DNA from 3 places in the Lysinibacillus sp. 2017 genome. Region 2 is predicted to be linked to each of the others. Evidence: riboswitches for the same ligand, from Rfam matches in the RefSeq annotation. Region 2 holds a riboswitch; each other region holds the start of a gene.

The links. Region 2 has a riboswitch for lysine ahead of DCE79_RS08780 (transporter substrate-binding domain-containing protein). Riboswitches for the same ligand answer to the same signal wherever they lie in the genome.
Positions count from the first base shown of each region.
Region 1: another riboswitch for lysine. It lies ahead of DCE79_RS01155 (amino acid permease); the one in region 2 lies ahead of DCE79_RS08780 (transporter substrate-binding domain-containing protein).
Region 3: another riboswitch for lysine. It lies ahead of DCE79_RS12995 (ACT domain-containing protein); the one in region 2 lies ahead of DCE79_RS08780 (transporter substrate-binding domain-containing protein).

Region 1 is NZ_CP029002.1:242,194-253,386, forward strand. Features, by position in the region: gene DCE79_RS01110 (SLC13 family permease) at 1-357, shown strand, start outside; gene DCE79_RS01115 (helix-turn-helix domain-containing protein) at 418-1,878, opposite strand; gene hutU (urocanate hydratase) at 2,086-3,747, shown strand; gene hutI (imidazolonepropionase) at 3,754-5,022, shown strand; gene DCE79_RS01130 (hypothetical protein) at 5,212-5,541, opposite strand; gene DCE79_RS18830 (hypothetical protein) at 5,720-5,851, shown strand; gene DCE79_RS01140 (nitric oxide synthase oxygenase) at 5,946-6,986, shown strand; gene DCE79_RS01145 (restriction endonuclease) at 7,028-7,582, opposite strand; gene DCE79_RS01150 (CynX/NimT family MFS transporter) at 7,645-8,844, opposite strand; lysine riboswitch at 9,003-9,183, shown strand; gene DCE79_RS01155 (amino acid permease) at 9,275-10,732, shown strand; gene DCE79_RS01160 (HD domain-containing protein) at 10,858-11,193, shown strand, end outside.
Region 2 is NZ_CP029002.1:1,826,295-1,837,487, reverse strand. Features, by position in the region: gene DCE79_RS08825 (DUF1033 family protein) at 1-246, opposite strand, end outside; gene DCE79_RS08820 (methyl-accepting chemotaxis protein) at 362-2,089, shown strand; gene DCE79_RS08815 (acylphosphatase) at 2,151-2,411, shown strand; gene DCE79_RS08810 (5-bromo-4-chloroindolyl phosphate hydrolysis family protein) at 2,527-3,174, shown strand; gene DCE79_RS08805 (toxic anion resistance protein) at 3,178-4,287, shown strand; gene DCE79_RS08800 (methyl-accepting chemotaxis protein) at 4,422-5,243, opposite strand; gene DCE79_RS08795 (DUF6501 family protein) at 5,444-5,641, opposite strand; gene DCE79_RS08790 (amino acid ABC transporter ATP-binding protein) at 6,002-6,736, opposite strand; gene DCE79_RS08785 (amino acid ABC transporter permease) at 6,739-7,485, opposite strand; gene DCE79_RS08780 (transporter substrate-binding domain-containing protein) at 7,598-8,428, opposite strand; lysine riboswitch at 8,545-8,731, opposite strand; gene DCE79_RS08775 (transglutaminase family protein) at 8,846-9,700, opposite strand; gene DCE79_RS08770 (alpha-E domain-containing protein) at 9,752-10,699, opposite strand; gene DCE79_RS08765 (circularly permuted type 2 ATP-grasp protein) at 10,692-11,193, opposite strand, start outside.
Region 3 is NZ_CP029002.1:2,655,845-2,667,037, reverse strand. Features, by position in the region: gene trxA (thioredoxin) at 343-657, shown strand; gene uvrC (excinuclease ABC subunit UvrC) at 759-2,543, shown strand; lysine riboswitch at 2,583-2,760, shown strand; gene DCE79_RS12995 (ACT domain-containing protein) at 2,964-3,461, shown strand; gene DCE79_RS12990 (YslB family protein) at 3,508-3,924, opposite strand; gene DCE79_RS12985 (succinate dehydrogenase cytochrome b558 subunit) at 4,197-4,811, shown strand; gene sdhA (succinate dehydrogenase flavoprotein subunit) at 4,908-6,653, shown strand; gene sdhB (succinate dehydrogenase iron-sulfur subunit) at 6,671-7,447, shown strand; gene DCE79_RS12970 (acyl-CoA thioesterase) at 7,704-8,147, shown strand; gene DCE79_RS12965 (helix-turn-helix domain-containing protein) at 8,217-8,438, shown strand; gene DCE79_RS12960 (MarR family winged helix-turn-helix transcriptional regulator) at 8,512-8,955, shown strand; gene racE (glutamate racemase) at 8,972-9,772, shown strand; gene rph (ribonuclease PH) at 9,895-10,647, shown strand; gene DCE79_RS12945 (XTP/dITP diphosphatase) at 10,647-11,193, shown strand, end outside.

The DNA.
Region 1 (11,193 bases), 1.6 Mb from region 2:
GCAGATGGGATTATTAAACTGCTTGGTGACTTCGGACCTTATGGCGTGTTAATGGGCATTTATATCCTAACGGTTGTGTTTGGACAGTTTGTTAGTAATACGGCAACAGCTGTGTTGTTTTCGCCAATCGCTATAACAGCGGCCATTGCGATGGATGCCAATCCGTATACATTTATGATTGGTGTGGCTACAGCAGCAAGCATGGCCTTTGCAACGCCCATTGCTTCTCCAACAAATTCACTTGTGTTAACAGCAGGTGGCTATAAATTTATGGATTTCGTTAAAGTCGGCGTTCCACTACAAATCATCATGTTTATTGTCATGATGATTGCGGTTCCTTTACTGTTTCCATTTTAAATGTAAAACATCTTTGAATGAAGCATATGAAAATGTGTTTCATTCTTAGGTGTTTTTTCTCTATTGATAGTTATTTTTCGCTTGCATCCGATAGCGATAAGGTGTCACATTATAATAATCGCGGAAAACCTTCGTAAAATAATTGCCATCAATAAATCCGACCATTTCGGCAATCGTTGCAATGGCGATGTCCGATTGTATTAATAACTTTTCAGCTTGCTGCACACGGTATTGCTGTAAAAATCGTTTAAATGGAATCCCTCTTTTTTTCGAAAATAGATTACTTAAATAATTGGCACTAATATTGAGTTCCTTTGCAACCATTTGCAAGGATAATGCCGAATCCTTATAATGCTGTTCAATAATGGAAACGGCTAATTCAGCATAATCGACATGGAGGGATAGCTGAGCCGCCTTCACAGTTTCCATAAGCATTTGTGTAAATAAAATAAACTCCTGCACAATCGCGTATAAAATGGGGTGCTCTAAAATAAGGTGAAATAGTTCCCGGTACTGTGCTTCTATTTTTGCTTGTTGTTGCAGGTGATACTTCATCATAAAGCGGCGAATTTGTGCCAGAATACTCGTTAAATGAATACGTACATCCTCATGGTGATAAAAGGTCGATGCATTCGATAGTTTATATAAAAATTCTTTAATGGCTTTTAAATCGCCCTTTTCTAAACTGGAAATCCATAATTGCTGTGTTTCAGGAGTTAACAGTGGGTCCAGTCTCGTCACAATAAGAGATTGCGTACTATTGAAAATGTGACCATACCCTTTATAAAATCGCTGAGCCAGTGCTTTTTTGCAATCATTATACATATCTCGAAGGGTTGCATCTTCCCCGTCATAAAAAGCGATATTCATTTCCTCTTCGCTAAATTTCATCCACTCTTGAATGATTAAGCGCAATGTCTTCGTGTTTTGTGTAAAATCTTTCACTTGAATAATACATAAAATCCGATTTTGTAGGGGAAAAGCCGTCAATTTTTCAAGAATAGGTGATTGGATTATCCAATGATACAGTGCTAAATTGTCCTTGAATTGCGCGGGCTCAAGCAAGAAAAAGGCATACTGCTGCAAATCAATTTTTTTCGGCGTATTTAAGTAAAGATCCAAGTAAAGTTGTGCTTCTACAGGAATCGGAGCAATTGTTGCAACATCCTGATTTTTAATCGGTAATGCCAAAATAGTCGATTTCAACTCGTCTAATGGAACTGGCTTTATAAATAATTGGACCGCTTTTACTTGGATTGCCTTTAAGGCCTGCTGAAAAATGGGCTGTGCGGTTAGTGCAATAATATGTACGTCTTGTTTTTGTAAAAAATGTTGTACAGATAAAGATAAGAACTCTGTTTCGATTAATAAAATTTGCGGTTGAAACTGAGAAAATAATGCCTCTAATTCCAAGCTATTTGTCGCACTTTGGATTTCTACACGACTCGAAATGTAGTTTTTCAAAAACCACTCAATCCCTTTAATTTCTTCGCTATCCCGTTCGATTATTAGTATCCGCATAACAACTACCACCTTATGAAATTGCTAATTCGTATAAAAAACATATTAAATGTTTAAATTTCATTTATTTTATTTAAATAATACTAAAATTTGAGATTTTTTTCTATATATTCTGAATTGGAAGAATAATAAAGTGTTAACAGATACCGTTAACAATTCGTCAAACGATTTTAAATAAAACTTTTAAATAAAAAGGAGCAGTTTTTTATGGTATTCAAAACAAATATTCGTGCACCACGAGGTTCGGAACTAACGTGCAAAGGGTGGACGCAAGAGGCAGCAATGCGTATGTTGATGAACAATTTAGATCCAGAAGTAGCAGAAAATCCAGATGAGTTAGTTGTTTACGGCGGCATCGGGAAAGCAGCACGTAACTGGGAAAGTTATGACAAACTAATTGAAACATTAAAGGTATTAGAAAACGATGAAACGATGCTTGTGCAATCAGGGAAACCTGTAGCCGTATTCAAAACGCATGAAAACGCACCGCGCGTACTCATTGCCAACTCAAACTTAGTACCAGGCTGGGCGAACTGGGATCACTTCTATGAATTAGAAGAACGCAACTTAATGATGTACGGTCAAATGACAGCGGGTTCATGGATTTATATAGGCGCACAAGGTATTTTACAAGGGACCTATTTAAGTTTTGTGGAAGCAGGGAAAAAGAAATTTGGTTCACCTGACTTACGCGGTCGTTGGATTTTAACGGGTGGTATGGGTGGAATGAGTGGCGCTCAACCGTTAGCAGGAAAAATGGCAGGTGCCGTTATCTTAGTTGTTGAAGTGGATCGTACACGTATTGAACGTAAAATCAAAGAAGGATACTGCGATTACCTTGTAGAAACAGTGGATGAAGCAGTGGCGCTCGTAAACAAATTAACGGCAGAGAAAACACCTGCTTCTATTGGTTTAGTAGGTAACTGCGCAGATGTGAATCGCGAGCTTTTAAACCGCGGAATTACACCTGATTTTGTAACAGACCAAACGTCAGCACATGATCCAATTAACGGATATGTACCAAATGGGATGTCATTAGAAGAGGCATTAAATTTACGTAAAACAGACGTGAAAACATATGAGCGTCGTGCAAAAGAAACGATGGCAGACCACGTACGTACAATGCTTGAATTCCAAGAAGCGGGAGCAGAAACGTTTGATTACGGGAATAACATCCGCGCTTTTGCAAAGGAAATGGGTGTAGAAAATTCCTTTGACTTCCCGGGTTTCGTACCAGCATATATCCGTCCATTATTCTGTGAAGGGAAAGGACCATTCCGCTGGGCAGCACTATCTGGTGATCCAGAAGATATTTACAAAACAGATGCACTCGCAAAAGAAATGTTCGCAGAAGACGCTGGTTTAGTAAACTGGATCGACATGGCACAAAAAATGGTGAAGTGGCAAGGCTTACCAGCGCGTATTTGCTGGTTAGGTTACGGGGACCGTCACCGCTTCGCACTACGCGTAAATGAAATGGTCGCAAGTGGTGAGTTAAAAGCACCAATCGTATTCGGACGTGATCATTTAGATTCAGGTTCAGTTGCTTCACCAAACCGTGAAACAGAAGCTATGATGGATGGTTCGGATGCAGTTTCAGACTGGCCATTACTAAATGCATTAGTAAACACTGCAGGTGGCGCGAGTTGGGTAAGTATTCATCACGGTGGTGGTGTAGGAATGGGCTACTCGCAACACGCTGGTCAAGTATTAGTTGCAGATGGTACACAACTTGCTGCAGATAAAATTAACCGCGTATTAATAGCAGATCCAGGAATGGGTGTTGTTCGCCACGCAGATGCAGGATATGATATCGCAATTCGTACAGCAAAAGAAAAAGGCGTTAATATGCCGATGCTAAAAGGATGATGAACTCTGGCTATTTTAATTAATCATGCAAACGAAGTAATAACTTTAGCAAGTGACAAAAAGGGGCCTCGTCGCCGTGAGCAAATGAGCGAGCTTGGCGTTATGACTGGGGTAAGTGTGTTAGTAGAAAATGAGCGCATCGTAATGATTGCACCATTTGAAGAAATAGAAGCAGCGTTTCCGCACTTAGTTAAAGATGCAGAAGTGATTGATGCGACTGGTAAAATTGTCATGCCAGGTTTAGTGGATTGCCATACGCATTTAGTGCACGGGGGTACGCGGGAGCATGAATTAAACATGCGACTAGCTGGCAAATCGTATATGGAAATCATGAATGCTGGTGGTGGCATTCATTATACGACGACAAAAACGCGAGAAGCGAGTTTTGATGAATTATATGATAAAACCTTTAACCATTTAAATGATTTCCTGCGTTACGGTATTACAACGGTCGAGGCAAAATCTGGCTACGGTTTGGACTTAGAGACGGAATTAAAGCAGCTTGAAGTGGCAAAAAAACTACAACAGACGCACATGGTGGACATTGTTTCAACATTCATGGGTGCCCATGCGGTTCCGAAAGATTATAAAGGCGATGAAGATGCGTTCGTTAAAATCTTAATTGAAGAAATGATTCCAAAAGTTGCAGAACTCGGTCTTGCTGAATTTAACGATGTATTTTGTGAAAAAGGTGTCTTCACACCAGCGCAATCACGCCTTATTTTAGAAGCGGGTAAAGCTCACGGTCTAACACCGAAAATTCATGCTGATGAAATTGAACCATATGAAGGCGCGGAATTAGCAGCGGAAGTGGGTGCAATTTCAGCGGAGCATTTACTAGTAGCTTCTGATGAGGGGATTCAAGCGATGGCAAAAGCGGGAACGATCGCAGTGCTTTTACCAGGAACAGCCTTCTTCTTACGTGCACCTTATGCAAGAGGTCGTTTAATGGTTGATAGCGGCGTACCGGTTGCCATTTCAACAGACTTTAACCCTGGCTCTTCCCCAACCATCAGCTTACCATTCGTACAAAATTTAGCCTGTATGAATATGGGCATGACGATGGAAGAAGTACTATGTGCAACGACCATTAACGCCGCATATGCGATTAATCGTGGCAATGAAATCGGTACATTAGAAAAAGGTAAAAAAGCCGATGTGTTAATTTTTAACGTGCCAAATTACAAGCAACTACAATATTTTTACGGCATGAATCATACAGATACGGTCATTAAAGCCGGTCAAGTCGTTGTGAAAGGTGGCAGCCTACTGTGAGTGGTCATTTAGTTTCGCCAGCAACTATGTGGAATCGTGTCCAGCATGAGGACATGAAAGTAAAGGGTTGGTGATACGCGCGGACAGCAGACGGTGAAGTCTGGTTTGTATGTATTTATGACGACAATGGTTTCGAGGTTTGTTCATTTACGTTAAAAAGGAGTAGCCAAGGATGTTAAAATTCTTTGGCTACTCTTTTTTGTCTGTTTGGATTAAAAATTCCTTTTCTTCAGCTTCGTTACGGGTTGCTGATAAATCAACAAGTAGGCAAATGAAAAATAGAATCGCGTTAATAGGAAAAATAATAAATGTATAAAAGGCAAATGTAAAAATAGCCATTCCATTTTCATTGTCACTAAATGATACAGTAAGTAGGAGCGTATTAAAAAAGCCAATCCCTAATCCTATGTATTTCATATAAAACATTTTCTGACTATCTTTTCGTGTTGTTATCATTAAAATGATCGAAACAATTAGCGGCGAAAGCATGAAGACAAATAACAGTATAGTACCTAGCATCGAATCACCTCGATTGAGATTTTTTTATTAGTATAAAGTCTAGACAACAGTTTTTCCATAAAGGAGGATTTGAAATGGGAGACAACAACTGATTTCTCGTAGTTTGAATGGTGATAAACAAGCATTTCTACAGTTAATCATAAGCCATAGAAATCCACTGTACGTCAAGATTTTACCTATGGTTCAAAATGAAATGCAAGCACAGCAAACGCTTCAACAAGCATTTATCAAAACGTATGAGAAGCTTTCTACATATAGCAGTGGCTCTTTTAAACTATGGTTTCTCGATCATGAATTTGAACACTTTTAGTCATATATGAAAAATACATGTTTTAATCGATCCCCGTTTCGTTGAGTTTCTTTATAAAACGCTCCACAATGAAGTTTGTAGGGAGGCTACATCGATGAATAAACAAGAATTACATGAATTTTTGATTTTATATAAATGTGAAACAAACCAAACAGAACAATGGCTTGAACAAAGGCTCGTCGAAGCAGAACAACCATCATTTTCGCTAACGACAGAGGAGCTAGTACATGGTGCGCGGGTTGCATGGCGCAACAGCAATAAATGCATTGGGCGCTTATTTTGGAATAGCCTGCATGTGATGGACTTTCGCCAAGTGCTTGATGAAAAGGAGATTTTTGAACGATTATTAGATCATATTCGCTATGCGACAAATGGCGGTAAAATTCGTCCAGTCATTTCGGTGTTTGCTCATGAGCGTGTTCGTATTTGGAATCACCAGCTTATTCGTTATGCAGGTTATGAAACAGAAGGCGGTGTAATCGGAGATTCAGATTCCATTGCATTTACGAAAGTTTGTGAGGAGCTTGGTTGGCAGGGGGCTCATACGAATTTTGATGTGCTTCCGCTCGTTATTCAAGTAGATGACCGAGCGCCACAGTTTTTTGAAATTCCAATATGTGATGTGTTAGAAGTGAAAATTACACATCCTATCTATGACTTTTCTAGCTTGCAAATGCAGTGGTATGCGGTGCCGATTATTTCGAGTATGCGTTTTAATATTGCGGGTATCGATTTTCAAGCGACGCCATTTAATGGGTGGTATATGGGAACAGAAATTGGTGCGCGTAATTTAGCGGATACGCATCGTTACAATTGTTTACCGAAAGTGGCGGAAATCATTGGACTAGATACATCACTGAATGCGTCATTATGGAAGGACCGCGCGCTTGTCGAGCTGAATATTGCCGTTTTACATTCATATAAAGAAGCGGGTGTCAGCATTGTCGATCATCATACAGCAGCACAGCAATTTCAGTTATTTGAACAACAAGAACAGCAAAAAGATCGTCAAGTAACAGGCAACTGGACATGGCTCATTCCACCAATGTCGCCAGCAACGACGAGCATTTATCATAAGCAAATACCAAACAAAACGGAAAAACCAAATTACTTTTATCAACCGAAGCCGTATTAAAAAAGGGGTACCTCGTAAGCAAAATCCTTACGAGATAGCCCCTATCTTTTATTTAACATCAGATCAATTAATTCTTCGCGGTCGATTAAGTACACATCATTAATATCTGCGAGCTTTTCGGCTTGACGGGTAAAATGGCTATTCGTCACGACCCAAGCTTCGGTCGCACCATACATTTTAACAGCACCAATAATTTCTTGGACTGCTTTTACACCGACTGTACTTGAATAACGTTTTGCCTGCACAGCAATTACGTCCTCACCATCTTTTAAAATTAAATCTGCACCGTAATCGCCACTAGTCGCCGTATAGCTTACTTTAAATCCACGGTGTTTAAATAGCTCTCCCAAAAAACGTTCGAAATCTTCGCCCGTCATCTTATCGACGTCACGAATCCCAGATTTACGAAGCTTTGCGGTTTTACGAGATTTCAACCAAATTTTAAATGCTATATACAATACGAAATATAGAACAATGCCAATCCCGATACCTTCAAGCGTTTCACTTACATAAAAGCCAGCTGCTCCAGCTAGAATGATCATCCATAATGTGAAAATCGGTCGTTTTTTCTTATTTCGTCTTCTCTTTTTACGCAACTTTCCTGTACTCCTTTAATTTACTAGCTCCAGTATAACATAAAAGGGTACATATGTTTGTATTAAACGTAGCGATTTTTTGCACTTGTGAAGGACGCAAAAAATAACAAAATCGAAACGATAATAAATAGAAGTGCGGGCAGGCTCCAACTTCCCGTAACGTCATGTAAATAGCCAAATAATACAGGGCCAATCGCAGCAACTAAATAGCCGATCGATTGGGCAAACCCAGAAAGCTCCGCTGCTTCAAAAGCCGTTTCCGTACGAAGTGTAAAGAACATCAGAACAAGTCCAAATGAAGCCCCACCTGCAAAGCCTAAGCAAATCATCCAAAGAACAGCTAGACTTGTCCATTCCATGAATACACCAACAAAACCGAGGATGTAGAAAATTGTAAAGAACACGACAATCGGACGTTGTGAAGTGAGCTTACCTGCAAGTATCGGAATTAAAAACGTCATCGGAATTTGCGCAAGCTGCATAATTGAGCCCATCCATCCGGCCAATTGTGCGTCTAATCCTTGTGCGATAAAAATATCGGGTAGCCATGCACTTGAACAATAAAATAGTAAGGATTGTAAGCCCATCGTTGCGGCAATCGCCCAAGCGAGTGGGGATTTCCACATTTTCTTTTTTGGTGCACTTTTACTTGCAAACTGCATCTCTACTTTTTTATCACGTAAAATAACAACCCAAATAAGTAAGGTTAACAAGCCTAAAATTATGGAAAAGCCGAGTGCGACTTGCCAATTGGTGCTCGTTGCAATTGGATGACTAAATCCAGCAGCAAGTCCAGCTGAGATATTCATCGATACTGTATAAATACCAGTTAAAAGTCCAATATGTAAAGGAAACTTCAATTTAAAATAACTTGGAATGAGTACGTTACCAAATGCAATCGCGACGCCAATTAATACCGTCCCCAATACGAGTGTGGAAGTTGCCCCAAGTGAACGTAAAATAACGCCAATACAAAGTAAGATAACTGAATAAAAAAGTGTCCATTCCATCCCAAATTTACGAGCTATTCGCGCAGAAAATGGCGAAACGACCGCAAAGGCAAGTAGTGGAATCGTTGTTAAAAAGCCGGCTAGGACATTCGAAATTCCTAGTCCCTCACGAATAAATGAAATAATTGGTCCTACGACGGTTAAGGGCGTTCGAAGGGTTGTCGCGAATAAGAAAATCGCGAGGATAAATAATAACATGGATTGGTTCGATGATAACTTTTTGTTTTGGTAAGTACGTTGTTCAGGATCCATCATTATTCTCCTTTTGATCAAGTAACTCCATTGTATCAAATATCTGGAATTAAATGAATAGTCTCAAAAAACTGAATAGTTTCGAGTCGTTGCTATCAAAAAAATGTTATGTTAGAATTTTAATCGTTATTTAATTTAATAGGTAATTACCTCATGCTAAATGAGGTAGAGGTCGCAAACATTAAAAGTAATATAGCAGAGATGGAGAGCATCAGTGAAGCTATATGAAAGGAATGGTTGCCGAAGTGTTATTTTACTCATCTTAAAATAATGCTGGGGCTGTTTTCGATAAGGAACAGAACTGTCACATGTGTGAGCATGTGTTGAGCTATCTTTCGAGTTTGATGGGGTGTTTAAATAACCGTCGCAAAACTTGTGACGGTTTTTCAATTTATACACCTCATCAACGGAAAATCAAAGGAGAATTATCATGAGTGAAATAAAAGTAGACCAGCTCGGAAATAAAAATCAACTGAAAAGAGGGCTAAAAAGTCGTCACGTTACGATGATTTCGCTAGGCGGAACAATCGGTACAGGGTTATTTTTAGCATCAGGAGGAGCGATTGCGCAAGCGGGTCCTGGTGGAGCGATTCTTGCTTATGCATTAATCGGTATCATGGTGTACTTCTTAATGACGTCTCTCGGAGAAATGGCTGCATTCATGCCAACGTCTGGTTCGTTTAGTACGTATGCGACAAAATTTGTAGATCCTGCTTTAGGCTTTGCACTTGGCTGGAACTACTGGTATAACTGGGCAATTACGATTGCCGCAGAAATGGCCGCTGTTTCATTAATTATGAAATATTGGTTCCCAAATAGTTCGTCATTTATTTGGACGATTGTCTTTATCGTCATTGTATTAACCTTTAATATGCTCTCTGTAAAAGCTTATGGTGAAAGTGAATATTGGTTTGCAATGATTAAAGTGGTAACAGTGATTATTTTCATCATTGTCAGCTTCTTAATGATTTTTGGTATTTTAGGAGGCAATGCGCCAGTAGGATTCACAAACCTTTTCAAAGGTGATGCTCCATTTAATGGTGGCTTTATGGCGATGTTCGGAATTTTCTTAGCAGCTGGATTCTCATTCCAAGGTACAGAAATGCTAGGGATTACGGCTGGTGAAACAGATGACCCAGCAAAAAGTATTCCAAAAGCTGTAAAATCAGTGTTCTGGCGTATTATCTTATTTTATATTTTAGCAATTGGTGTGATTAGTTTATTAATTCCTTATACAGATAGTCGCTTACTTTCAGAGAGTGTTGCAACAAGTCCATTTACAATAGTGTTTGAAAACTTAGGTTTGGCCTTTGCTGCTTCAGTTATGAATGCGATTATTTTAACAGCAATGCTTTCTGCAGGAAACTCTGGACTTTATGCGGCAAGCCGTATGTTATTCCAATTAGCAGTTGAAGGAAAAGCGCCAAAACTATTTTCAAAAATAAATACGCGCGGTGTGCCAATTTATGCATTACTTGCGACGCTAGCAGTTGGTTGTTTATCGTTCTTAGCTTCATTTTTCGGAGACGGTGTCGTTTATATTTGGTTATTAAACGCATCTGGTATGTCAGGCTTCATCGCATGGTTAGGAATTGCGATTAGTCACTACCGATTCCGTCGTGCGTATGTATTACAAGGTAATTCATTAAGTGATTTACCCTATGTATCGAAATTCTTCCCATTCGGTCCGTTATTCGCCTTTGCGTTATGTATGATTGTCGTGTTAGGGCAAAACTACATGGCCTTTACGGGTGATACAATCGACTGGTACGGGGTTGTTGTTTCCTACATCGGCTTGCCATTATTCGCCGCGTTATGGATTGGCTATAAGCTAAAACATAAAACGAAAATTGTCCCATTGATCGATTGTGATTTAACACATAAATAAGAACTTAAGCAAAATCTCTAATATGGAGGTTTTGCTTTTTTTTTCGTAATAATTTCATATATTCTAGCCTATTGCTTTCCAATTAACTACCACTAAAATGATATAATGAAAGAGGGGAATCGAAAATGAATTTAGTAGACCAAGCTACACAATTTATTGCGCAAAGATATGAAGGTAAACACAGAACTGTCATGCAAATTCCATATGCAGCTCATTTATTTGGTGTTGCACGAATTTTAAAAAGTGAAGGTTATCATGAAGCAATCGTGACAGCCGGATTACTCCATGATCTATTAGAGGACGGCATTGCGACTGAACAGGAGATCGAAGAATTATTTGGACAGAACGTATTGCTACTTGTTAAATCTGCAACAGAATTACCGAAAACGTATGAATGGCAATTACGAAAAGAAGAGGTCATCGCGCGTATCGGGGAAAAGTCAGAAGATGAACTGGCCATC
Region 2 (11,193 bases):
AATTTGGGCATCTTCATCGCAAGCTTCACAAAATTCACACTCATCCTCTGACCAAAAAGCATAATAATATTCGTTTTTACATGCCTCATTGGCATATGATTGACGAAAATCATTCATAATTTCAGTGAGTGCTAGTTGAAATTGCTTTTCTTCTTCAAATTCGTGTACGGAAACAATATGATCTTCCCAACCGTCAAATTTCCACCACGGCTCATAATCTGCCTTCATGTAGATGATTTTAAACATAATCATTATCCTTTCTATACCCTTATTTTAATCATCTATAGGTAAAATGTCTATTATTGCTACCTTTCATATGTTAAAATAGTGGTAAATCTAGAAATTATCAGGGGGAAATTTCATGTTTTCAAAATTAAAACCAAAAGCAGAATTACAAGACCTATTTGAACGCGGAACAGATTTGACTGCTTCTCCAAGATTTTTAAACACATTAAAGTTCAATAATTTCAACAATCAAGATCAAACTCATTTACATACAATTTATGAACGTGTTGCTACATTAACACCGACAATGAATGTTATTTTCAATAAATACTTAAACGAAATTTCTCCATCTGGAAAAAGTAATATTTCTGACGCTCAAATCGAACGCTATTTAAAGCAATTCTTCTTGGCTGATCGTAATGATGAATATGTAGATCAGACAATTAAGTTTTTCAACACATTACGTGAGGAACGATTTGAGCCTGGCAAATTAATCGTTGTATTCAACCAATTTTCTTTTTATATTACAACGCTAATTTTACATCATTTCGGCATGAAGCCTAATTTAGCCTTTTCTTATATGAAATCAGTTTCAGCAGCGGTAAATATTGAACAAGAACTTCTTGTTGAAGTTATGACAGAACGCTTAATTGAAAATGTTATTGAAGAGCTTACCTCTTTAACAGATGCCAACGCAAACATCATGTATATGAAAGACTTAATTCAGCGACTAGATACACAGTCAGATGATATTGCTGGCTCTACCGCTGCTTCTCAAGAACTAGCTGCATCTATTGCTGAAATCGCTCGTTCTTCTACAAATATTGCGGAAAAGACGAACGAATCTGTGGAAAATGCAGTTCGTGGTAAACAAGCCGTCGAACATGCCCTACAAGAAATCTTTACTACAGAAGAAACCTTCACAGAGATCGTTGCTGGTTTCACAGAACTTCAAAAACATGTTAACGATATCGAAAATGTTGTTACATTAATTAATCAAATCGCTGATCAAACGAATTTACTTGCATTAAATGCATCGATTGAAGCTGCACGTGCTGGTGAGCATGGTAAAGGCTTTGCAGTCGTAGCGCAAGAAGTACGTAAGCTTGCAGAAAATACTGTTTCTGCACTTGGTGAAGTATCTACAAATGTGCAATCCTTAAAAAGCTACTCAAACAATGTAGCAGCTTCAATTACAGGTACGACAACAATTATTCGTGATGCAACTGTTGAAGCAAAAGAATCCTTACCTTTACTCAACTCAATTGTTGAAATTATCGAAAGTATTAATATGGACATTACCACAACAGCAGCTGCGTCTGAACAACAGGCAGCATCGATTGACGAGATTTCAGTACGTATGGTTCAAATTTCTAATTTACAAGAAGATATCCGTGCATACGGAAATGATACATCTCGTGATATTCATAAACTGGGTCAAGAAATTACTCGCTTCCGTAACGAAGTGACAACAAATAACAATGTCCAGCTTTCAAGTATTTCTCTTTTACTATTATCGAAATCAGACCATATTTTATGGAAATGGCGTGTTTATAACATGTTCCTTGGTTTAGAAAAATTATCACCAGCAGATGTTTCTTCTCACCGTGACTGCCGCCTCGGCAAATGGTATACATCACCAAAAACGGTGGAACGTTTCGGAAACCATGCTTCTTATGCTGAGCTTGATCGTCATCATGAACAAGTACATATTTCAGCAAAAGCAGCTGTTGAAGCATTTAATGATGGTAATTTAGCAACAGCTGAACAGCATTTACAAGAAATTGAAAAAGCTTCGAAACAAGTTATTTATTACATTAATGATTTAATTTCTATTATTCAAAAAGAGCGTCTTATGCATTAATAAATTTTCAGAAGCAAAATAATTTATTATTTTGCTTCTTTTTCATTGAAAGGAGTCTTAAATGATTAAAAATCTATTAGTTCATTTATATTCAGAGGATACTACCTCTAATCATTATATTTATACAAAGGCACTTGAACTTGGATTAAAAGGATGGATTGAGAAACGTAACAATCAACTCCACATTTCACTAGAAGGCACGGAAAAGGGATTATATGAAATGATAAAAATCATACACGCACTCCCCTCTTTTGAAAACATAACATATTCAATGGAGGAAAAGCTGCTACATTTCTCACAATTAACTACAAATATTGTCTAACAAAAGTGACTTCACTTTGTGTTGAAATGAAAACATTGTACAATACTAGTAAAAATGCTTGAAACTTTTTTTCATTTCAAACGTAAAAATAGTATCGAGTAAAGGAGGAACGAAAATGCTTGGTCCTATCAATTTTATAACACGTCATTTAATTAACTTATTAGCTGGTTTTACTGCATTGGTCGTATCAGTTTTAAATCTACCTGGTCTGGCAGCGATTTTATCGTTACCTCTTGCAGTAATAGCCTATTATGTATGTAACAAAATTACATTTGCTATTCAAAAATCAACGCAATGTAAAAAAATAGGGGTATCTAAAAGCGAATACGATTTAATCGAATCGCAGCTAAAACAAGCGAAAGGCTACGTAAACTCTTTAAACCAACAATATATACGTGTCCGTTCGATTAAATCGTTTAAACAAATAAATGAAATGTCGAAGTTATCTAAGCGCATTATCAATATTGTTCAATCGACGCCACAAAAATTTTATGCTGTCGAAGATTTCTTCTATGCGCATCTCCCTACTGCTGTCGAACTTTCAGATAAATATACATTATTAACGAAAGAACAAGTGACAGGGACAGAAATTCATTTGGCACTAGAAGATACACGTAAAACGTTAAAAGAGCTTCATGTTACAATGGAAGAAGACTTAAAAAATGCATTATCATCTGATATCGAAAATTTAAAGATCGAACTTGATTTTGCGAAAATGTCGAATGAAAAACGCAAGGAACGATTAAAAATCGGCGGTGAATAAGTCATGGGAAACAAAATCAATCCATTTGATGCTTTTACGTCAAATGAAAGTGTCGACATCCAAGTTTCAAAAGAACAATTCGCGGTGAACGTTGCAAATCGTGTAACGGCACCGCTTTTCGCGTCATTAAGTTCACAGAGCAAGCAACAATCGATGAAGCTTGCCAGTGAATTACAAAGTTCAAAATATGAACAAGTACTCGCTTTTGGTTTACCTGCTCAAGAAGCCTTGAAAAAATTCACGGCACAAATGCTCAACTATATTCAACGTAAGGATGTTCGAAAAGTTGGTGAAGTGCTATCCGATTTGATGCAGCACTTAGAAAAAATTGATCCTGATGCATTAGTGGAACAAGAAAAAGGCTTTTTTAGTAAGCTATTCAATCGTCCTAAACAGTCTATCCAAGAAGTAATGACCCACTACAATAAATTGAGTAAGCGTATTGACCGTTTAAGCATCCAATTAGCACATACTCAAAATGGATTGCTTTCCGATTATCAGTTTTTAAATGAATTGTATGAGCTAAATGAGGAGTATTTTCACAATATAAATATTTATATTGCTTCTCTTGAAATTAAAAAGCAGCATATGGAAGAGGTTATTTTACCTGCTATTTCACAGGCAGTTATCGAGCAGGAAGACCCTTTTAAACGTCATGAATTACAGGATGTTAAAATGCAAATAGAATGGCTCGATCGCCGAATGTATGACTTAGAAGTGTCGCGTGAAGTCGCAATTCAATATGCTCCACAAATTCGCATGATTCAGCAAACGAATCAAATGTTAATCGAAAAAATTCAAAGTTCTATTATGAATACCATTCCATTATGGCAATCACAAATCTCAATGTTGCTAAGTATGAATAACCAGCGCCGCGCTATGGCCTCACAGCAACGTTTAATGGACGCTTCCGAGGAATTGCTAAGAAAGAACGGAAAAATGATTGAAGCCTCAGCTAAAGGTCCAAAACAAAAAGCATTGAATCATACAGAAATAGACCAATTTAAACAAACACAATTAAAGTTACTTCAAGATATTGAAGATACACTACGAGTTCAAGTATCCTCTAATGAAAGACGTCATGAAATTGAATATATCATTAAAGAACAATAATTAGTTATCGCATATAAACCTTCAGTGTTTCGGATTATCGAAACGTTGAAGGTTTTTTAATGGATAATTTAAGGGAGTCCACAAAAAAACACCCTTTCTCATAGTGCAATCGGGAAAAGGTGGTGTTAAATTACTTATAGCATTTCTTTAACAAAAGTTGATAATTTGATTGAAACTTCGTCTAATGATTCAATAATTGATGTAACATCTTGTGCTAATTTTGCTTCTTCGTTAGAAGCTTCCGAAATTTGATTCATATTTTCAAGAAGCGCACTTAAGTTCTTATTAACATTATTCAACGATGTTTCGATTTTATGTGTCGAATCACTTGTTTGCTGTGACAGCTTACGTACCTCTTGTGCAACAATATTAAAGCCAGCCCCGTGTTGACCTGCTCTAGCCGCTTCAATGGAAGCATTAAGCCCTAGTAGATTGGTTTGACTAGAAATATTTTTAATTAGCGATGTAATTTCATTTGTTTTTCTAGAATCTTCTAAAGCTTTTTCAGATTGCATACGGATTTCCGTACTCGTAGCAGCTAATTCTTCAGAATGTGAGGCGATAGTATGTGATTTATCTTGTAATTTTAGAACAATTTCACGTACTGTACTAATATATTCTTCAAGCTTTTGTTCTTTATCTAACGGTTTACCAAAGCCTAGTGCACCAACAACACGACCATTTTCTTTAATTGGGAATGCATAGGCGTTTATCGCCATACCATAGACACTTGCATCTAAATAGATATCTGAATTACGACCATTTAAAGCTGCCTGTAAGTTTGCATCATTTGCTTTTATTTTGTCCCCTTCTACATAACCGATTTCAAGATTTTCACCGGGTAAATATTTAGTTACAATTCCGTTTTCTTTATCTACAATTACAACTACCGCTTCTTTTTTTAACGCTAGATGGATATATTCTGCCATTACGCCTATTGATTCTATGAAATTCAAAGTAAATTCTCCCTACCCTTTTTATATATGTTATTTTATTGATGACTCTAGAACTAACTTTACCATTATTTTTCTATATTAGTTGATTTTTCTACTACGCAATTTTAATGAATTATCACATATATTTCTTATTATAAATTAAATTAAAAATAGCACCGCCTATATTGAACAACAATGTTCAAAGGCTGTGCTATTTCAAATTATGCGAAGTACTCTTTGTAGTATCCGCCAACATTACCAGTATTATCGATTACAAAGATGAACTCTTCCGTTTCATTTTTTACTTCGTATTCTTTACCGACAGTTAAAACATTAGAGACTAAATATTTTGATGCATTCGTATGTACACATTTCACTGTGCGAATCGTTGGTGCATCTTTCCATTTTAAATGTAACATCTGTTTACCTCACTTTTAATATAACTAATATGAACTCTTTCTTATTTTATACGATTTTGTCGTGATATGAAAGACTCTGTTATGAAAAAGACATCCCGTACAACTAATCTTATGCAATTCTTATTATGAAATTGCCTAGTATGCTCTCATCGAACTCCATTTGAAACGATGATTCGAGCATGTTAAACTCAATTGAAGAGGTGGAATCTATGACATTAAATATGAGCGGTGTTCCAATGTGGTTTTTTGCTATTGCCATTGCTTTTGCTATTATTTTTATCTTAATAAGTGAATGGAACTCAAGAAAATAAGCTCGCGCATGACGCACGAGCTTATTTTTGTTTTCTAGTACGTTTCATTTTACTTTAATGTACGTTTTAAAAATGCTTTTGTACGTTCATGTTTTGGATGGACTAGTACTTCATCTGGATGGCCTTCTTCGACGATTACGCCTTTATCCATGAAGACGATGCGATCTGACACTTCTTTTGCAAATTCCATTTCATGCGTTACGATTAACATTGTGTTCCCTTGGTCTGCTAATTGACGCATTACTTTTAATACTTCCCCTACCATTTCTGGGTCTAATGCTGATGTAGGTTCATCAAATAACATAACGTCTGGATCCATTGCTAACGCACGTGCGATAGCTACACGTTGTTTTTGACCACCTGATAAATGTCGAGGTTTGGCATTTTTATATTGTGCCATGCCAACCAGTTCCAAATATTTCATCGCATTTTGTTCGGCAGCTTCTTTGGAACGTTTTAGCACTTTTTGTTGGCCTACTGTACAGTTACCAAGCACGTTTAAATTGTTGAATAAGTTAAACTGTTGGAATACCATACCCAAATGAGTTCGATAGTTTTCGATATCGTGCGCGTCATTTAAAATGTTTTCCCCGTTGTAAATAATTTCTCCAGCAGTTGGCGTTTCTAATAAATTAATGCATCGTAATAGCGTTGATTTACCGGAACCTGAAGATCCGATTAATGTCACTACTTCCCCTTTTTTCACTTGGAAGTTCACATCTTTTAAAACCTCATGATCCCCAAATTTTTTGTTTAAATGTTGAATATCAATTACGATTGACATTACTATTCACCGTCCTTTTCTAACTTGTTTCCTGTAATGAGTTCGACCTTAAAACTTTCAGGCCCATCCATTTTCTTCTCAAATAGAAGTAGGAAACGAGTTACAGCGAATGTCATAATGAAGTACAGCACTGTTGCGATAAAGAAGGCCTCAATGTATTTATAGTTACTTCCTGCAATGGAGTTTGAAGTGAAGAATAACTCTACGACTGAAATGACACTTAATACAGAAGAGTCTTTAATATTCATGACAAATTGGTTCCCCGTAGCTGGCAAAATATTACGAGCTACTTGTGGGATCACGACATAAATCATTGTTTGCAAGTGATTCATACCAATTGCTTGAGCTGCTTCGAACTGTCCCTTATCAATTGAAACAATCCCACCACGTACATATTCCGCCATATAAGCACCTGTATTTAAACTAATAACTAGTGATGCTGCTACGAAACGGTCAATATCAATGCCTAAGTATACTAATCCGTAGAATACCACCATCGCTTGAACCATCATCGGTGTGCCTCTGAAAATTTCCACATATGCCGTTAAAAGGAAATTAAATACTTTTAACACAACCGTTTTAAATGATTTTTTGCGTTTCGGAACCGTATGCATAATTCCGATGAAAAATCCGATTAATGTACCACAAATTGTTCCGATAATCGCTAGAAGAAGTGCAGTCCAAGCTCCTCGCAGGAACACTTCCCAGTTGTTCGTAAACAAGTTCCATGTTGATTCTAAAAATGCCATTGTCTTGTCCTCCAAATCTTTGTTCCTATAATCTATTACTCTTAAATCGTTATTATTAATAATAAAAGGTTGTCTCCCGTTTGCCGGCATGACAACCTTTCATCATTAAATATTATTGTGCAGCCGGTTGGTTAGCGATTGCATCTTCCATTAATTTAAGACGATCATCTTCCGAAATTTCAGCTAATACTTTGTTGATGCCTTCTGCTAAATCCGAACCTTTTTTTAGGCCAACTGCAACTGCTGTAGCTGAAGGGTCTGCTTCAAAGTTTGGTTCTGGAACAATGTATTTAAAGTTCTCTAATGCCATTTCAGCCGAGATTCCTTCAGGACGCTCTGAAACGTAGCCATCAATTGCACCTGATTGAAGTTGTACACGCATAGCGCCGAAATCCGTTGCAGCTACTTGTTTTTTAACTCCTTTGATTTGATCGATTACATCATAGTGAGTTGTTGCTTGTTGTCCAGTAATTTTAGCGCCAGAGAAATCGCTTAATGTTTTAGCACCTGCATAAGGGCCATCTTTTTTAACAACGATTACATAGTCACTTGTATAGTAGTTTTCAGTGAAGTCTATTGTCTCTTTACGATCTTCTGTTGGGGACATACCCGCAATCACTAAATCAATCGCACCTGATTGAAGTGAAGGTACTAAACCATCCCAGTCTGTTTTAACAATTTGTAATTCCATATCTAATCCGTCTGCAATTTTCTTTGCAATTTCAACATCATAGCCTGCCGCAAATTCTTTTGAACCTTTGATTCCTACACCGCCGTTTGAATCATCTTTTTGTGTCCAGTTAAATGGAGCATAAGCTGCTTCCATCCCAACTTTTAATACTTTTTTGTCAGAACCCGTAGACCCTTCGTCATCTGAACCACATGCCGCCAAAACTAACATAGTCATCATTGCTGCAAATAGCACTAATAATTTCTTTTTCATCCCAAATCTCTCCTTAAAATTAAATTTTTGGTTATTTTTGAATGCAAAAAGCGACCTAAAGAAGAACTTCAGGTCGCGTACACTAAAATTAGCCCAAATCCTCAGTCAATTCCCATTATTGAGATAGCTCAACTCAACCATCAGGGATAGATGATTGAGACAGTTCTGTAATTATTCATTACAGACCCAGCATTGTTAACAAGGGCATTAACAACACTTCGGCGATAGTTCCTTCTTCTCCATCTCAATGCCAGCTCCATGACTAAATGAAAAACTAATAAATACCGCGCCTCTACCTCACGAGATTGTGAGGTTTTGTTATTAAATTAATAAGATAATAGTACAATATTGCGACATTTCCGTCAACAATCATTTTTCAGAAATATTTTGATAGATAGCATTTCTTGATAAAGTTAATTAAAAATGTGCTATTTTCTCGACATTTACTTTAACTTCAAGTGTATGCATGCCACCTTGATAAACGCCTTCAATTGGTGAAACATCGCGAAAATCACGGCCTACACAAAGGTTAATATGATTTTCAAGCACTTCCACATTATTTGTCGGATCTAAACCAATCCAACCAACTCCTGGTACCATTACTTCTACCCAAGCATGTGTCGCCGTATCACCAATTAAATCATCGTTTTCTCCAACATACAAATACCCACTAATATAACGTGCAGGTATATTCATATGTCGAAGAACACCAAGCATAATATGCGAATAATCTTGGCAGACGCCTTGCTTTATATACCATGATTCACTTGCAGTTGTATCGATCGTTGTTGCATACGGATTATATGCGATTGAATTGTATAAATAGGTCATTAAATTAAGGGCAAATTTCATAGGGTTGTCTGTTTGCCCTACAGCTTGCACGATTTCTTCTAATTGATATGGTAGAAGTGAGGTATACCGAGATGTTGTTAAATAGGCTAAATAATGTTCTCTAAAAATTTGTGAGTGAAAAATATTTTTCATTTCATCCGAATAATGAATTTGGTAAATATACGGCGCACGTTGCACACTTACATGGGCATGCGACGTTACTTCAAGTTCGTGATGTTTCTCTGCTATAAAAAACGAACTGATTGGATTTAGCCAAATGTCAATATTATCGCGTGTTAAAGATTCTGGCTTAATTTTCACATCATAGGAAATTAAGCGCTGGCATTCATTGTTACGCGGCTTTAAACGTATCGTATTCAGCGATTGTTCAACTTCTGTGTCATAACGAAATATATTTGTATGTGTAATGCGATATTTCATTGTCATTTCCCCTTAGAAAGTAAGTTTCATATTGATCTTATAATATGGGGCTTATTTCACTAAAATCGGCTCCGTTAAGTAATAGGTTTCAGAAAAAATCGGCCCTAATTTTATACATTGGTTGTGAATTTGTATCACCCATTGCTTACGTTCTTGTTTTGTCATATCCGATGCATTTTGTTGAATTAAAACTTCTATTGCTTCTATTGCCTCAAATAACTGTTGAGCATATAGCGGAACTTCATGATTTTCAATTTCAAAAATTGTATTTTTTATTTTCCCAATGCCATAACCAACAGAACGTGAACAATTCTTATCGCCTACAAGAAAATTCAACACTTTCTCCGCATCACGCATACGCGAACGACGTGTATACTCATCCAACGTATTCGTTAATTGAAGGGCCAACGTTACGGCAAAATCCTGCTTTAATATTTCTTCATTTTCCATCAAATTCAATATAATTAACGCCGTTTTTTCTGATCGTTCTAACCATTTACCGATCTTCATAAATAAGAAAGATTCATCACGAGACATGAGTGAATCAATAATACCTGTTGCCGTTAATGATGTTTTGCGTACCTTTACTAAATACTCCGTCGTAGCTAATACGGTATACGGTGCTTGTAGAGGGGATTCATTGTTTGCTAAGTACAAACTATTCCATTCTTCAAATAATGCATTTGGAATACAGTCACGCGTGTTTTTCGCGTTGTTACGAATACCTGTGAGCAAACTATCGATAGAGTTGTAATTTTGGAGATCTGAGATGAGATAGTTAAGCATTTGAGAAATTGGATAACCTTCATAACGACTTTCATAGCTTTCAATATACCCACAAATACTTAAAATTGTATGCCATTGCTGTTCGTACTGCTTTTCTGTACGACTAAGTTCAAGCATTTGATCTATTTGTACATTTATAATATATGCATTTGTATAAGCACGCTCACTGTAACGACCTAACCAATATAAAGAATCTGCGACACGACTAAGCATGTTGTCCGTCCTCCTTAAGAACCCACGTATCCTTCCCACCGCCCCCTTGTGAGGAATTGACCACAAGTGAACCTTCCTTCAATGCAACACGAGATAAGCCTCCAGGGACAATATGCATTTGCTCTCCTTGAATCGCATAAATACGTAGATCAATGTGGCAAGGATAAAATCGTCCATCCTGATAAGCAGGCGCGCGCGACAACTTAATTGTTGGTTGTGCAATATATTGATGAGGTGCTTCTAGTATCTTTTTATGGAAAATGTCTCGTAATTCCTGCGTTGAATGCGGGCCAATGAGCATGTCATAGCCTCCTGAAGCTCCCACATTTTTGACAACAAGCTTATCTAAATTTTTCAGTACCCAGTTACGCTGTTGTTCATCATTTAGTAAATATGTCTCCACATTATCAATAATAGGTTCCTCATTTAAATAAAATCGAATCATATCTGGGACATACGCATACATGGCCTTGTCATCAGCTACACCATTCCCT
Region 3 (11,193 bases), 830 kb from region 2:
ATAGAAGAAAAGAAGCGTATTTTTGAACTATCTAGGAATGCCATTTTAACTATTCTCAAAAAGAAATAGCGTATCAAAACGTTATCAGAAATATCCATCTTGTCGACGTAGCAGTTTACTTTAAGTATTCTTGAATAATAAATTTATTTGGAGGGTAATTTGGTTAAAAAAGCGGTTCACCTCATACGCGAAAAATGAGTACACTTTAAAACCATTCCTTATTAGGTAATGAGTACACTTTGCCAATCGCTTCAGTTTTAAAATCCCGAGCATTTTAGTATTTTTAAATTGGCAAATCATGCTATACTACAAACAGACGTTATATAAGGAGGCTATTTTATTATGGCAATTGTACACGGTACAGATCAAACTTTCGAGCAAGAAATTTCAAACGGTGTGGTTTTAGTAGACTTTTGGGCAGCGTGGTGTGGTCCATGTAAAATGATAGCTCCAGTTCTTGAAGAATTAGATTCAGAAATCGGCAACGATGTTAAAGTCGTAAAAGTTGATGTAGATAACAACCAAGTTACTGCTGCAGAATACCAAATCATGTCGATTCCATCATTACTATTATTCGTAGATGGTGAACTAAAAGCAAAAACTGCTGGCTTCATGCCAAAAGAAGCGTTAATCGACTTCATTAACGACAACAAATAATTAAAACTTTGAAGGCCGTATACCTCACGTAGGTGTACGGCTTTTTTCTTGTCGTTGAATCGGGTACACTAACGATAGATGACATAACAGTAGGTGATAACATGAATCCAACGATTAAGGCAAAGCTTGAAATTTTACCAGATGAATCAGGCTGTTATTTAATGAAAGATCGCCAAGGGACCATTATCTATGTTGGTAAGGCGAAGATTTTGAAAAATCGTGTACGCTCTTATTTCACAGGTAGTCATGATGGTAAAACAGCTCGTTTAGTAAGTGAAATTGAAGATTTCGAGTATATCGTGACGTCAAGTGATATTGAAGCGCTTATTTTAGAGCTCAATCTTATTAAGCTTCATGATCCAAAATACAATATTAAGTTAACTGATGATAAAACATATCCTTATATTAAAATAACAAATGAACGCTATCCGCGAATTTTAACAACACGTAAAATTAAGAAGGATAAGGCGAGATATTTTGGCCCTTATCCAAATGCGTATGCTGCAAATGAAACACGAAAATTACTCGATCGCTTATACCCATTACGTAAATGTGCACAAATGCCAAGCCAAGTTTGTTTGTACTATCATTTAGGACAATGCTTAGCACCATGTGTGAAGGATATTGAGAAAAAAGTGTATGACGAGATGATTGAAGAAATTTCGAAGTTTTTAAACGGTGGCGTTGAGGATGTTAAGCGGCAATTAGAAGCGAAAATGCTTGATGCTGCTGAAAAGTTAGAGTTTGAACGTGCAAAAGAATTCCGAGATTTAATGACGCATATTGATAGTATTATGCAAAAACAAAAGATTATTACAGACGATTTAAGCAACCGCGATGTATTCGGCTATGCGGTTGAAAAAGGTTGGATGTGCGTTCAAGTATTTTTTGTTCGCCAAGGGAAATTAATCGAACGTGATGTCTCTGTTTTTCCTATTTATGATGAGCCAGAACAAGAATTTTTAACGTTTGTTGGACACTTTTACAATGAACCGAATCATCTTTTGCCGAAAGAAATTTTTATTCCACAAGGCATTGATGAAAATATATTACAAAAGTTATTAAATATTAAAATCGTTATTCCAAAAAGAGGCCAGAAAAAAGAACTTGTTGATTTGGCTACAAAAAATGCGACGATTGCTGTTAGCGAAAAATTCCAACTTATTGAACGCCAAGAAGAGCGGACGGTGGGGGCGTGTGAAGCATTAGGGGAAGCGTTAAATATTTCTGCACCGCTACGGATTGAAGCATTCGATAATAGTCATATGCACGGGGCGGATCCTGTTTCGGCTATGGTCGTTTTCGTCGACGGGAAACCAGCGAAAAAGGAATACCGCAAATATAAAACAAGACAAGCTGCAAAGCATGATGATTACGGTGCGATGCAAGAAGTGATACGACGTCGTTATACGCGCGTACTCCGTGAAAATTTACCATTGCCTGATTTAATCGTTATTGATGGTGGTAAGGGTCAAATGGAAGTAGCAAGAGAAGTAATTGAAGATGAGCTTGGCTTGTATATTCCAATCGCAGGGCTAGCAAAAGATAATAAGCACAATACGTCACAACTACTTTTCGGTGATCCTGTTGAACCGATTGCACTGAAACGTACGAGTGATGCGTTTTATTTATTGCAGCGCATTCAAGATGAAGTCCACCGATTTGCGATTACGTTTTTACGCCAACAACGTCAAGCGCATGCTATTGTTTCGGCGCTGGATGATATTGAAGGAGTCGGACCAAAGCGTAAGCAGCAACTCATGAAGCATTTTGGTTCCGTAAAAAAAATACGAGAGGCATCCATTGATCAATTGCTTGAAGCGGGAATTCCTCATGCGTTGGCCCAAACAATTTATACGCATTTTCACGAAGCTTCATTAGAATGATGACTAGCATTATGTTACTATTAAAATAATTCAATATTTTCAATCGATAGAGGTGCAGTATTCAATAGTACATTGCTTGAGGAAGAACAATTCCGATGACAGCAATCGAAAGGGGAGCTTGCCGAAGTGAATTACGTATTGTTCGCGGAATTTGCTGGTGTTGCATTTAACAGATGTAAGACTGTCAGAGCTAATGTTCTGGAGAGCTATCCGTGAATTACATTTAACTATTATTTGTCTTGACGGCGACTTTCCATGAACGTGGAAGGTCGCTTTTGTTCTGGATTTGGTTAGGTAAGCGGTATTTGTAACTGCAAATAGTTGCTATGAAAAGTACTAAAAGACCAGGAAAGCACATACACTAAGTGGTTGTGAATTACAGCATATGTAGACGGTACAATGATAAAAGGGGATGTCGAAATGGAAAAAAGTTTAATTGTGCATGGTATAGCCTATGAATCGGATATTATTCGATTAACAATTGGTTACGATTCATATGAAATGGCGGCGTTATCAGGTGTATTTAGCATTTTAGAGGAAAATAAGATTAACGTAGATATTATCGTGCAGGCAGTCATTGAAAACGTCAAGCCAACGATTTCATTTACCATTTCGAAAGAGCAGTTTGCGCAAAGTTTACGTGTTTTAGAAACGAGCAAGCCATCATTAGGCTTTCGTTTTGCTGATTTTGAAGTGGGCTTAGCAAAAGTATCAATCATTGGTTCTGGTATGGCTTCAAGTCCAGGCGTGGCAGCGCGAATGTTTGCATGTTTAGGCCGTGAGCATATTCCCGTGAAAATGGTGAGTACGTCAGAAATTATCGTATCAGTTGTCGTGCCACAAGATGATATGGTACGCGCGGCAAATGCCTTACATGATGAATTTAATTTAGCGATGCGAGGAGTTATTGCGGGATAAAAGCATAAAAAAAGAGCTGCCACAAAACTGTGCAGCTCTTTTCTCATTAAATTTGTTCCTTCAAATCCCACTTTAAAGTAAATTTAACTAGGTTTTTCTTTTCATTCTTTTCTTCATAGCACTCCGTTAAGAAGCCGAGTTGCTTTTGTTTTTGCTCTGCTAAAAAACCAGCTTCTAAACGGAAACAACGCTGTTCGATATTCAAAGAGTTTTCCTCTTCTGTCGTAAGTATGTAATGTGTTTCGTCTTTGGCTTCTTTTTCAAGTACTAACTGACCCCAACCAGCTTCAACGAAGAAAGAAGCAACTTCGTCCATTGAGAATAATGGGAATTTTCTAGCTAATTCCTTGCCTGCCCAGTATAGTACATCTTCTTCATGCTTTCCTAAAATTGAATGAAGTAGATGATCACGAATGATTTCGTAACCAAAACTTGGAATCGTTTTCATTTTATACCCTTCCATAGTAAAACCTCTTTCATAAATTTTCTTATATAAATAGATTCATTGTAAAAGAATAGCGCAATAAGAAAGAATAACCATTACTAAAGCAGTAAAAAACCGTCTTTAAAATGATTATAAAATATCTTGTGTTGCCTTGACGCTAGTATCTGTTGAGAGTACAATGGACATGTCATAATATTGTACCATGATGAAATATGCAGTCAACAAAACATCGTCTAAAATTTCTTGACGAATGTGACTGGAAATTTCAAGTACTAAGGGGGGTAACAGTTTTGTCGAAAGATCGCGAATTTTTATGGCGCCGCTTACACTCGTTACTAGGTGTAGTTCCTGTCGGGTTGTTCTTGGTGTTCCACTTATGTTTGAACTTTACTGCAATTAGCGGTGAAGCAAATTACAATGATTCAATTGGACTTTTAGATCTAGTTCCACATTGGTTATTGTTAGTTATGGAATGGGTTATTATTTATATCCCACTTATGTTCCACGCATTCTACGGAGTGTTTATTGCATTTACTGCTACACACAACACGAAACGTTTCAGCACGTTCCGTAACTGGATGTTTACATTACAACGTTTTACAGGGATTTTCCTTGTAATCTTCATTGCATGGCATATCTTCCAAACACGTATCCAAAGAGCATTTGGTGCTGACGTTGATTGGAACATGATTGCAGAAATCGTGGACAATCCATTAATGTTAGCGTTTTATATTGTTGGTATCGTGTCTGCAACATTCCACTTAGCGAACGGCTTATGGACATTCTGCGTTAGCTGGGGTATCACTCAATCTAGAAAATCTCAACAAATCTTCACTTATGTTTCATTAGTGGTATTTGTGATTTTAAGTATTATTGGTGTTGCAGCAATCGTTTCATTCGCATAATCCTACCTACTTGACCACTAATATCTAGTAGGGACAAGATTGGGCTGAATTTGTGAGTAAAGTATTTAGCAATTAATTAAGGAGTGAGAAATAATCATGGCAAAGAGTAAAATTATCGTCGTTGGTGGCGGTCTTGCCGGCTTAATGGCTACGATTAAAGCTGCTGAAGCTGGTACTGCAGTTGAATTATTCTCGTTAGTTCCAGTTAAACGTTCACACTCTGTTTGTGCACAAGGCGGAATTAACGGAGCAGTTAATACAAAAGGTGAAGGGGATTCTCCATGGATCCACTTTGATGATACAGTATACGGTGGGGACTTCTTAGCGAACCAACCACCAGTAAAAGCTATGGCTGATGCCGCTCCTGGTATCATCCACTTAATGGACCGTATGGGTGTAATGTTCAACCGTACGCCAGAAGGTTTACTTGACTTCCGTCGTTTCGGCGGTACGTTAATGCACCGTACAGCATTCGCTGGTGCAACAACTGGTCAACAATTACTATACGCACTAGATGAGCAAGTTCGTTCTCACGAAGTAGCTGGTTTAGTAACAAAATATGAACACTGGGAATTCCTTGGAACAGTTATCGATGACGAAGGCTCTTGCCGCGGTGTCGTAGCTCAAGATTTACGTTCTGAAGAAATTAAATCATTCCGTTCTGATGCTGTAATTATGGCAACAGGTGGTCCTGGTATTATCTTCGGTAAAACAACGAACTCAGTAATCAACACTGGTTCTGCTGCATCTATCGTTTATCAACAAGGTGCTTCTTATGCGAACGGTGAAATGATTCAAATTCACCCAACAGCGATTCCTGGGGACGACAAAAACCGTCTAATGTCAGAATCTGCTCGTGGTGAAGGTGGTCGTATTTGGACTTACAAAGACGGTAAGCCTTGGTACTTCTTAGAAGAAAAATACCCAGCTTACGGTAACTTAGTACCTCGTGATATCGCGACTCGTGAAATCTTCGACGTATGTGTAAACCAAAAATTAGGTATCAATGGTGAAAACATGGTTTATTTAGACCTTTCACACAAAGATCCACATGAATTAGATATCAAATTAGGTGGTATCATCGAAATCTACGAAAAATTCGTAGGTGATGACCCACGTAAATTACCAATGAAAATCTTCCCAGCGGTTCACTATTCAATGGGTGGTTTATGGGTAGATTACAACCAAATGACTGAAATTCCAGGTTTATTCGCTGCTGGTGAATGTGACTTCTCACAACATGGTGCAAACCGTTTAGGTGCGAACTCATTATTATCTGCGATTTTCGGTGGTATGGTTGCTGGTCCTAATGCTGTTAATTACGTTCAAGGACTTAAAAAACATGCAGTAGATTTACCAGAAACAATCTATACTGCTCGTGAAGAAGAAGAAAAAGCAAAATGGGAATCTATCCTGAAAATGGAAGGCTCAGAAAATGCTTATTTACTTCACAAAGAACTTGGTGAATGGATGACTGACAATATGACAGTTGTACGTTACAATGACAAGTTAGAAGAAACGTATAAAAAATTAACTGAATTACAAGAGCGTTGGAACGACATCAACATGAATGACACACAAAAATGGTCAAACCAAGGTGCTCACTTCACTCGTCAGTTAAAAAATATGTTATATTTAGCTAAAGTTATGACTAAGGGTGCATTATTACGTAACGAATCTCGTGGTGCTCACTATAAACCAGACTTCCCAGAACGTGATGATGAAAACTTCTTAAAAACAACTATGGCAAAATTCGACCCTGCAACGGGCGAACCAATTATCACTTATCAAGAAGTAGACGTTTCGTTAATTCCACCACGTAAACGCGACTACTCAGCGTAAGAAGGGAGAACTATACAATGGAAACAGTAAATACTGGCAGAACAGTTAAGTTAGAAATCGTTCGTCAAGATACAGAGAATGGTTCTACTCGCGTTGAGAAATTCGAAGTTCCTTACCGCCCTGGTATGAACGTAATCTCTGCTTTAATGCATATTCAAAAAAATCCTGTAACAGCTGATGGTCAAAAAACGACTCCAGTTGCTTGGGATATGAACTGTTTAGAAGAAGTTTGTGGTGCATGTTCAATGGTAATCAACGGACGTCCACAACAATCTTGTTCAGCATTAGTAGACAAATTAACTCAACCAATTACATTAGAACCAATGAAAACTTTCCCAGTCATCCGTGACTTACAAGTTGACCGTCAACGTATGTTCAACGCACTTAAGAAAGTAAAAGCATGGGTTCCAATTGATGGTACTTATGATTTAGGTGAAGGTCCACGTATGCCTGAGCGCAAACGTCAATGGGCTTATGAATTATCTAAATGTATGACTTGTGGTGTATGTATGGAAGCATGTCCAAACGTATCTGAAAAATCTTCATTTATGGGACCTCAACCATTATCACAAGTTCGTTTATTCAATACTCACCCAACTGGTGCGATGAATAAAGACGAACGTTTAGAAACAATCATGGGCGACGGTGGTCTTGCTAACTGTGGTAACTCACAAAACTGTGTAGCTGCTTGTCCAAAAGGTATTCCTTTAACAACATCTATCGCAGCACTTAACCGTGCAACAACAGTTCAAATGTTCAAGAACTTCTTCGGTTCTGACCACATGGTTGACTAATCTAACCTATTCAAAAGGCTCTCACATTTGTGGGGGCCTTTTTTTTCGTAGTATTGGGAATATTGCCGAAGTGTGTCGACTCATTAATTAGGGAGTGAATAAGGGGTACTGTGTTTTAGTGGGCTCAGCGCATAAATCACACAAAACTTTATTACTGCACATAACTCCGTATTTCTACATTAGAAAAATAATGCTATAATGAACGGGTATTCATTATCGGGGGATGATGATTTTTCATATTAAAGGGGGAGTTTTTATGCGAGCAGCATATATTCAAGATTTACAGGAATGGATGAACGGGTTTAACTTTTCGACAAAGGTACGGGTGCGTTTTTCAGAGACAGATATGTATGGACATGTGAACAACACGAAGGTATTTGCGTATTTTGAATATGCACGTATTGAATATTTTAAAACAATGAACTTTGATTTTCTTGGCAAAGATGGCAAGAAAAATATGCTTGTTGTAGCAGACATCCAATGTGATTATGTGAACCAAGTATTTTTCGATGAGGAATTAACGGTTTATGTGAAAACAGCGTCGATTGGTTCGTCGTCTATGGATCTACATTATCTAGTGAAAAACGACAAGGATGAAATTTGCTATACAGCACGTGGAACGTTAGTACAATTGAACGCGCATACGGGTAAAGGTGTACCATTATTAGAAGAACAGAAAAAAATATTGCTTGGGAAATAGTTAAATGCCCTCACCTCACGTATGTGTACGACATAATGTACAAGGAAGAGGATAGGAGGGTGTTGCTCAATGAATCGTCCGCAGCATCGTTCGCTGTTAACGAAAAGAGAACGAGAAATTTTTGAACTATTAATTCAGGACTATTCTACTCGCGAAATATCGACAGAATTAGGCATCAGTGAAAAAACTGTGCGTAATCATATTTCAAATACGATTCAAAAGCTAGGGGTATCAAGTCGCACACAAGCAATTCTTGAATTATTACGATTGCAAGAATTGTCAATAAACTGATTGGATACTTGCTATTTTATGAAAAAAACTTCAAAATAGAACTATGAAACGTATCGGGGAGTGAATGGAGTAGATGATAGAACAAGACAAACATAGCTCTGAATCTATAGCAATCTTAGAAAAAGAATTAAGATATATTTCTCACTTAATAAAGCAAAAAGGTCGCGAAATTTTAAGCAATTATACCATCACACCTCCACAATTTATCGCACTACAATGGCTGCATGAATCTGGAGATATGACAATTGGTGATTTATCGACAAGAATGTTTTTGGCATTTAGTACGACAACAGATTTAGTCGATCGTATGGAGAAACATGAACTCGTTCAACGTGTGCGTGATGAAAATGATCGTCGCGTCATACGTATTCATCTATTACCTGAAGGCGAACGTATCATTCAAGAAGTAATTATCAAGCGTCAAGATTATTTACGTACTATTACAGGCGAATTTAATGACAAAGAGTTCGAGCAATTATCGAAGAACTTACAAAAGCTACATTTATTAATGAAATAGGATAGAGGCGGTACAAGTGAATGCCCCAATTGGTGTAATCGATTCTGGAGTTGGCGGTTTAACAGTAGCAAAAGCAATTATGGAGCTTTTGCCAAACGAAACCATTTATTATATGGGAGATACAGCGCGATGTCCTTATGGGCCGCGTACAAAACAAGAAGTACGAAATTTCACATGGCAAATGGCAAAAGCACTTGAGAAAATGGACATTAAAATGCTAGTCATTGCCTGTAACACAGCAACAGCAGCAGCATTAGAAAGTTTACAAAAACATATGCCATTTCCGGTTTTAGGTGTTATAAACGCAGGGGCGCGCGCAGCAATTAAAAAGACAAAACGTAATGAAATCGTCGTTTTAGCAACTGAGGGAACGATTAAAAGTGGTGCTTATGAAGAAGCAATTTTGTCACTTTCAACAAAGGCAACCATTCATCCGCTTGCTTGTCCGACATTCGTTCCACTTGTAGAAAGTGGTGAGTATGAAGGGCAGTTCTCTTTTGACCTAGTTGAAAAAGGACTAGAGCCAATTGCTAATGAACGATTTGATACAGTCATTTTAGGTTGTACACATTATCCGATTTTACAAAAGCAAATTGAAGCAGCTGTCGGACCAAAAGTGAATGTACTATCATCCGCTGAAGAAACAGCAAAAGATGTTGAAAGCATTTTACGTTATAATGGTCAGTTACGTACGAATGCAGAGCCACCGAAGCATATTCTTCATGCATCGGGTTCTGTACCAATTTTCCGTTCCATTGCGGAGCGTTGGTTAGAAAGTAACGAATTAGATATTCGTAAAATTTCATTTGAAAAATAAGGGGAGACTTGAATAGATGAATCGTCTATTCAAGTCTTTTCTTTATGTAATGGGCTTTTCCACTTTAGACGACTAAAAAAGTATGTTAAGATTAGTGCGCGAAACTATTTAGGAGGTCACTTATGACTAGACATGACTTACGAGCTGTGAATGAATTACGTCCAGTTCAAATTGAAAATAATTATTTAATGCATCCAGAAGGTTCTGTATTAATTACAGTTGGGAATACAAAGGTAATTTGTACAGCAACAATTGAAGATCGAGTACCAGGCTTCCTACGTGGACAAGGGAAAGGTTGGATTACAGCTGAGTATTCAATGCTTCCACGTGCCACAGAACAGCGTACACGCCGCGAATCATCAGCTGGTAAGGTAACAGGTCGTACAATGGAAATTCAACGTCTAATTGGCCGTGCATTACGTGCGGTAGTAGATTTAGATACACTTGGTGAAAAAACTGTGTGGATTGACTGTGATGTCATTCAAGCAGATGGTGGTACACGTACTGCTTCCATTACAGGCGCTTTCGTTGCGATGACTCAAGCAATCGCAAAATTAGCACAAGAAAAACCTTTCGCTAAATTCCCTGTAACTGATTTCCTAGCAGCAACAAGTGTTGGTAAATTAGCAGAAATTGGTGCTGCATTAGACTTAAACTACATTGAAGATTCTGCTGCAGAAGTTGATATGAATGTCGTGATGACAGGCTCTGGTCAATTTGTGGAATTACAAGGGACAGGCGAGGAAGCTACTTTCTCACGCGCTGAACTCAATGAATTATTAGATTTAGGTGAAGCAGGTATTGCGCAGCTAATTACCATTCAGAAAGAAGCATTAGGTGAGTTAGCAGCATTCGTTGGAAAGGTGGAAGCCTAATGAAACAAGTAGTCATTGCCACGAAAAATAAAGGCAAAGCAAAAGACTTTGAAGCATTATTCAATCCATTCGGCTATGAAGTCGTGACAATGTTCGAGGTGGCACCTGATTTAGAAATCGAAGAAACAGGTACGACATTTGAAGAAAATGCGATTTTAAAAGCAGAAACTTTAGCGAATTTACTAGGTAAAATCGTAATCGCTGATGATAGCGGTTTAATGGTCGATGCATTAAACGGTGAACCAGGCGTATATTCAGCTCGTTACGCAGGTGACCATGATGATGAAGCGAACATGGTAAAACTGTTGGCAAACATGAAAGATGTGCCTGAGGAAGCGCGTACAGCACGTTTTTGCTGTGCATTAGCTATCGCTGGACCAAATATGGAAACAAAAACAGTATTCGGTACATGCGAAGGTGTCATCGCACATGAGAAGAAGGGGACAAATGGTTTCGGCTATGACCCAGTATTCTATGTGCCAGCATTAGAAAAACATATGGCAGAGCTTTCTGCTGACGATAAAGGCGCCATTTCTCACCGTGGGA